DNA from 3 places in the Sessilibacter sp. MAH1 genome. Region 2 is predicted to be linked to each of the others. Evidence: predicted binding sites of a transcription regulator. Region 2 holds the regulator's gene; each other region holds the start of a gene.
What was found. Region 2 encodes FliA, which starts transcription of late flagellar genes. Its sites were predicted from a motif close to TAAAGTTATNNNNNNNNCGGCCGATANCC; they were not measured.

Region 1: the regulator FliA is predicted to act here: its motif matches at 911-939, upstream of flgM (flagellar biosynthesis anti-sigma factor FlgM).
Region 3: the regulator FliA is predicted to act here: its motif matches at 1,164-1,192, upstream of ACYQ28_RS04370 (DUF2971 domain-containing protein).

The regions. Positions count from the first base shown of each region.
Region 1 covers NZ_BAAGIC010000002.1:320,554-322,832, reverse strand. Annotated here, with positions in the region: gene flgA (flagellar basal body P-ring formation chaperone FlgA) at 1-549, shown strand, start outside; gene flgM (flagellar biosynthesis anti-sigma factor FlgM) at 1,004-1,336, shown strand; gene ACYQ28_RS03315 (flagella synthesis protein FlgN) at 1,942-2,279, shown strand, end outside.
Region 2 covers NZ_BAAGIC010000011.1:53,474-55,752, forward strand. Annotated here, with positions in the region: gene ACYQ28_RS12030 (MinD/ParA family protein) at 1-591, shown strand, start outside; gene ACYQ28_RS12035 (RNA polymerase sigma factor FliA) at 594-1,337, shown strand; gene cheY (chemotaxis response regulator CheY) at 2,086-2,279, shown strand, end outside.
Region 3 covers NZ_BAAGIC010000003.1:210,865-213,143, reverse strand. Annotated here, with positions in the region: gene ACYQ28_RS04375 (aspartate carbamoyltransferase) at 1-960, opposite strand, end outside; gene ACYQ28_RS04370 (DUF2971 domain-containing protein) at 1,263-2,228, shown strand.

The sequences.
Region 1 (2,279 bases), on a different contig from region 2:
GTTGTTAACGTTAATGCGCCAGATAATCGACTTAAATTATCACCTTGTTCGTCAAATTTAGATGCCAAATTTCCGACGGATTTTGTCTCCAAACGTCTTACCGTACAATTAAGCTGTTCTTCGCCACAATCATGGTCAATTTATTTAATTGCCGAAATCGCGTTATATAAGAAAATTGTTGTATTTAGTGATCATCTCTCCAAAGGAAAATTAATTCAAGAAAGCGATTTAAAAATAGATTTGGTTGACATCAGTGATATCAGAGAAAGCTATTACAAAGAGATTACCCCTGTGATAGGTAAAGAATTAAAGAGAAACATCAAAAGTGGTGACATTGTTAGAGATGCCCTATTGGATATGCCGCAAGTTATCAAACGCGGACAAATTGTTAATCTGATGGCTACATCATCTGTAATCTCTGTTGAAACAACAGGTACGGCCTTATCGGATGGGCGTATTGGGGAGATTATTCGTGTAAAAAATAACCGAAGTGATCGTATTGTCTCGGGTACAGTGCAATCAAATGGCGATGTGTATATCAACCTTTAAGACTTAAAAACAATGATTAGTCTTAAAGAATCACAAAAAAAATCGTTAAGAATCATAAAGATAGACCCTATTACACAGCGAGACTCAATCAGCCAAACATAGAAACCCCAAAAATCGAGCTCGTTTAAACAAAATAGCCGCTATAACAGAAAGTTATCCAGAATAAAACTCAAGGAAACTCAGATTAACCCAGAGTTTCCCGCACACAAGGATGTGTTGCCAATTTAAAGAGCTGTAAGTGATTGAAATTGTGAAGAAATTGGAGATCACAGTTTCAATTTCTGTCATCTGACTAATTCACGGATGAGTTAGTCACATGCCCCTAAAGACCAACACTAAAAGAAAAAATTTAAAAAACCATTAAAGGTTATCAAGACTTGGCCGAAACCAAGTACATGATCAAATTATCTGGGTTAACCTCAGTAACTCATACATAAACAACGAGCAAACGATAATGGCCATTAACTCTATTGGTAACAATGCCAATCTAAACTCAAACAGCAATAACGTGCAGAGAAACAGTTCTGAGAATACTCGCTTAGAAACAAATTCTAGAGCTGAAACTGTTCAACAAGGTCGAGCGAATACCACCACAGGCCCTACTTCAGACGTTACGCTCAGCCCACAGGCTAACAGACTCTCGCAGATTGAAAACTCAATTGCTGCTACTAGCGACGTGAATCAAGAGCGTGTCGATCAAATACGGGCGGCTATTAATGAAGGTTCTTTTAATATAGATGCAGAATCCATCGCTAATCGATTATTAGAGCAAGACGACCTGTTTTAACATTTACTGAGTCACTCTTTATAGAAATATTGAGCTACTCTTGAAGCAGAAAGCAAATTATCGAAATATACCGTTACTCAGTAAATCCAATTAAGTTCGATGTATTAATCGACTAAAATCCAGACCGCGTTATAGATGGTATTTAACTTTGTATACGCAGTCTTTAACGTCATTAGTCTATTGCTCTCTGGGTTAACAAATACACAATAGATATCGCTAATAACGTTCGTTACTTAAGCGCCGTATTTAAATTGTATTCTGTTTTTGAATATCGATTATTTGCGCAATATTTATGATACCTATTGCCGTATGTATCTAAATAACTTCCTAAATCTACCGTGTAAACTATTCAAAATATTCCAAAAAATTTTCATTTCAATAATGAATATCCCATCTACTTCGAATAATTGTACTTTGTTTGAACGATTTTCGTTAAAAATTTAATTTTGTACGTTGGTTAGTTATATTTCTCGCGATTTTCTATTTCTAATTAGCCTTGGCAACCTATTTGCAAAGTAACGTTTTAAACACGAAAACGGCAAATTTTCGACTATTCTTTTGTTATTGTAAGTCAACGTTACAGCGTTTATTTAACGGAGCTCAGTATGAATCTGGTTGGCACTTTAGAAATTAACTATGAACAATTAAAACAACATATCTTAGAAGAGTTAAACAGTGCCTTAAATTTGGCGAGATTATTAGACGCTGAAAATCAATTGTTGACCGATAGAGATCAAAAAATTATAGAAGAGCTCAACACCGTTGTAGAGCAAAAACAAATATTCATCAATCAACTCGAAAACAACGCCAAAATACGCGACCAATGGATTCTAGAAAATAGAGATAAAATACCGTCTCAATCTGCACATCATGATCAGACACTAAGCCGAGCCAAAAGTGAGAAAATCTGGGATAGTATTTTGGCAGAACACGCCGATTTAAC
Region 2 (2,279 bases):
GGCCCTGGAGGAATAAAAATTGTTCCGGCCTCATCCGGTGTTCAAAACATGACGCAATTAAGCGCCCAGCAACATGCCGCATTAATTAATGCATTTAATACGCTTGATCAGCAATTGGATATTTTGGTTATCGATACCGCAGCGGGAATTTCAGATACGGTTGTCAGCTTTGTAAATGCGTCCAACGAAGTCATTGTTGTCGTGTGTGATGAGCCTTCATCCATTACCGATGCCTACGCGTTAATTAAGTTACTTAACAGTGAATATCAACAATCGCGTTTTCGGGTGGTTGCTAATATGACGCGCACCGTTAACGAAGGGCAAAACCTGTTTAATAAATTACAAACCGTATGTGATCGCTTTTTAGATGTCACATTACAGTATCTCGGCCATATTCCTTTTGATGAAAGCGTACGTAAAGCCGTACAAAAGCAAACGCCGTTAATGACCGCTCTGCCACGCAGTCGTGCTTCCCAGGCAATTAAAGGTATTGCTCAAAAAGTTATAAGTTGGCCGCTGCCAAGTGGCCCAAGAGGGCACTTGGAGTTTTTCGTTGAACGGCTTTTGCATACTGCACATGTGGAGGTTTAACTATGGCTGCTGTGGACGGATTAGCAATGTATGATCAAGCGCAACTTCAACCGGCGATCGACATAGAACAGTATGCGAGTTTGGTAAAACGTATTGCCCATCACATGATGATGAGAATGCCGGCGAGTGTGCAAGTTGAAGATTTAATTCAAGCTGGAATGATTGGCTTAATTGAAGCATCGCAAAAATACGATGCCAGTAAGGGTGCGAGTTTTGAAACCTACGCAGGAATTCGCATTCGTGGCGCCATTGTGGATGAAATGCGCAGAGGTGATTGGGCGCCGCGTTCGGTGCATCGTAATGCCAGACGCGTTCAAGACGCCATTGCGCAAATTGAAGCACGCACAGGCCGCGATGCGACTGATAAAGAAGTGGCCGACGAATTGGAAGTGAGCTTAGAAGAATATCACGCGATTTTGCAAGATAGCACCAGTACACGCTTGTTCAGTTATGAAGAGGCCGTAGGCGAAGACGACAGCCGTATTGAGCACGACAGTGCCAGCGATGGTAATCTCAGTCCATTTGTAGGCCTGCAAAAAGATAATCTGCGTAAATGCTTGGCCGAGGCGATTAAATCGCTGCCAGAGCGCGAACAGCTGGTTTTAGCGCTATATTACGATGAAGAGTTGAATCTTAAAGAAATTGGGCAGATATTAGGCGTAAGTGAATCGCGAGTCAGTCAAATTCACAGTCAGGCTGCACTGCGTTTACGTGGTCGTCTTCAAGATTGGGTAATTTCGGAGTGATAATTACGAATTCATAAAAATAAGTAACGATTTATTCGGTTAAATTAAATCGCTGACAAAAGATAGTGACCCGTTTGTGCCTTTCATGGTTCTCTGCGAATCTCTTTTATTCAATGGCAATTCTGAATAACGACAGACCCCTCTAATTTTTTGCCAAATTTACCGTGACTTTTTTTCTTGAACAAAATCCCATTCAAATTAAATATTTTGTAGCTTTCCCAATCTTGTGAATAATTAAGATAATTTTTTTGCTTTATTCTAAAAAAAAGTCGTTTAAAGCCGAAACTATCCTATAGAAACAGTTTTATAGAACGAGCGTGACATTTATAGCTAGGAATATTTAGGAATCTCTGATTAACCCGGTCGCAATTTTTACTGAAGAACGAAATTGAAAATGTAATGTGTAATTTCTTTATCATTTCAATTGCTTATCGTGTCGCGGTTATCAATGCACCTGGTGCGGTGACTAGGCCGAGGTTAATCAGAGCTTCTTTATTCTAATTTATTTTAACAATCGGGTTTTTATTGAAAAGAGATTTATTTAGTAAAAATTCAGATTGAGTGTTATTACGCTTTTTTTGTACAAGATTTAGGTATTTGATTTCATTAAACCCTACAGATTATGTCCGCGGTTGATCAATACCCGAATATTGGTAATCGCTATCCTTAAAAAACTGGATACCGCACAAACTGCTACTAGACTTTGTATTGAATCGGTTTCCCTCGACCAGGGCCTATGGAGGTTACATTGGATAAAAATATGAAAATCCTCATAGTCGATGATTTTTCTACTATGCGGCGGATCATTAAAAATCTATTGCGTGATTTAGGGTTCACTAATACGCAAGAAGCTGATGATGGCCAAACGGCGTTGCCGATGCTTAAAAACGGCGATTTCGATTTTTTGGTGACGGACTGGAATATGCCGGGAATGACCGGTAT
Region 3 (2,279 bases), on a different contig from region 2:
ATTGGCAACATCTAAAACCAAGACAAATAACGCCATTCTCACCAAAATACCGTTATCGGTTTGGCGGAAAATAGCAAGATTAGGATTTTGGTTAAGATCGTTATCGAGCTCGTTTGCCTCCATTCGAGAATCGCGTGGCAACGGATGCATAATGACGGTATTAGGCTCGCAAAATTGCGTGTAGATGGCCTGATTTAAACGAAAACGGCCTCGATAAAGATCGGCCTCATCTTTACTGGTAAAGCGCTCTTCTTGAATGCGTGTTGAATAGACGATATCAACACTCTTGATGCTTTCCGATAATTCTTCGGTGATGGTGACCTTGTGGCCGCACTCACGCAGCATCTCAACAATGGGCTCAGGCATGGCTAATTCCTTGGGTGCAACCAACACCAAGGTAACGTTCTTGTAGAGCGTTAATAATTTTGCCAAAGAGTGTACGGTTCTACCAAACTTCAAATCACCAATCATGGCAATGCGCAAACCGTCAATCTGCCGACCCTTGCCATCGAGTTCACGACGAATGGTGTACAAGTCTAAAAGCGCTTGGGTCGGATGCTCGTTGGGGCCATCACCGCCATTGATGACCGGAACCCGGCTGGCTTGGGCAAACTCTTCCACAGAGCCGGCTTGAGGATGGCGCATACAAATAACATCGCTGTAACCAGAAAGCACACGCGCGGTATCGTATAAAGACTCGCCCTTGGCGATAGCCGAAGTCTCAAAGCCGGTGGTTTCTCGTACACTGCCACCTAAAAGGTTAAACGCACAACCAAAGCTCACGCGCGTTCGCGTGCTTGGCTCGAAAAACATATTGCCCAAAATCGCGCCTTCTAGGACACGAGTAGCCTTTTTACGCGCCGCGTAAGGAGCCATGGTGTCGGCAACGTCAAAAATACGATCAATAGATTCACGATCAAACTGAGAAATAGAAAGAATATGGCTTCCCGTGAGATTCACAGCAACTCCTCAAAACTTTTAGAAATTTTACGCTAAGCTTTATTCGATAAAGGAACAAGCCGCAGCGCGAATTTTAACGCGGATTAGGATTGGATTGCTCAACTTCTCGTAATGAAAACGATCTTTTCTAGCGATTGCGATCAAGATTGAGATAAACAACCCATCCAATATCAACAAAAATATCAACTTAGCCAACTTGGCAGTAAACAAATTCACGGCAATGCCGATACAAGAACTGTTGCCCAGTGCACAGTCAATTCGTGGGGCACCAGTGATTGTTAACGTGTAAAGAAGGATAGTTCGTGGCCATCCAAACGCCTAACTCTTTAATTAAGTTTTGCAGTGCCGAGACAGCGGATAAAATCCTCGCCACGCACTCGCTTCGCTGGAATGCCCCACATTTATTCAACGATACGTGCGAGCTTGATTACCATAGCCAATTGCGTTTCAGCCATAGCGAGCTGTTGGATGCATTGACCAAAAAAGCGTTGCGGCTGATCTTCCAATCCGATACTCCAGTCGGCGAAGGTCAAGTCTTACAAGCCATTCGACGCTGGCGGGCTGAGCAGAGATTCAGTGACGAGGAAGAAGCCGCTGGTGTGATTAAAGGGCTGCTCGCGCAAGTGGTTGAAGCCAGACGGGAATCACTAGCAAAGCAGGTAAAACAATGGCGCAACTACGCCTTACGTGTTCGCATCTGCTCACTTCATGCTCGTATCGATAGCCTAAATTGCTGGCGCTACTACGCCGATAATCATCAAGGTGTTGCCCTGCGATTTTCCTGCGCCGAAAACAGCTCCCTAAGCGACGCCACCAGAGTCAATTACACTGATGTTCGACCGGAAATCAGCACATTAGAAGAGCAAATGCTCGATATTATCGGCTCGAAAAAACGTGTCGAGTTGTCTACGGATTCCTTTCGAGCCAAATTACTGATGAAACCCAAACAATTTGCCGCGGAACAAGAATGGCGATGTTTTCGATTGATGCCCAATACGACTGAGAACCTTGAAAAAGCTAAAGATGAAGGTTGGAGTTCTGTTAAATTTATACCCAGCGAACTTACCGAGATTTATTTCGGCGCGCAAACCAACGAAGCTTTTAAACAGAAACTGATACAAAATGCGATAAAATTAAATCGCAAAATTCGTATTTTCGAATCGAATTTGCACAGAAGCAAATTTCAACTGCAATTTACTCGACTAGAACAGCACAGTGGTGCTGTGGGATTTGATCAAAAAAAGTTGGAACGGGCCATCGCGATCTAGAGCAAATTAAGCCAACAAACCATTAAATACGCTTAATATTTTGCGGCTGGT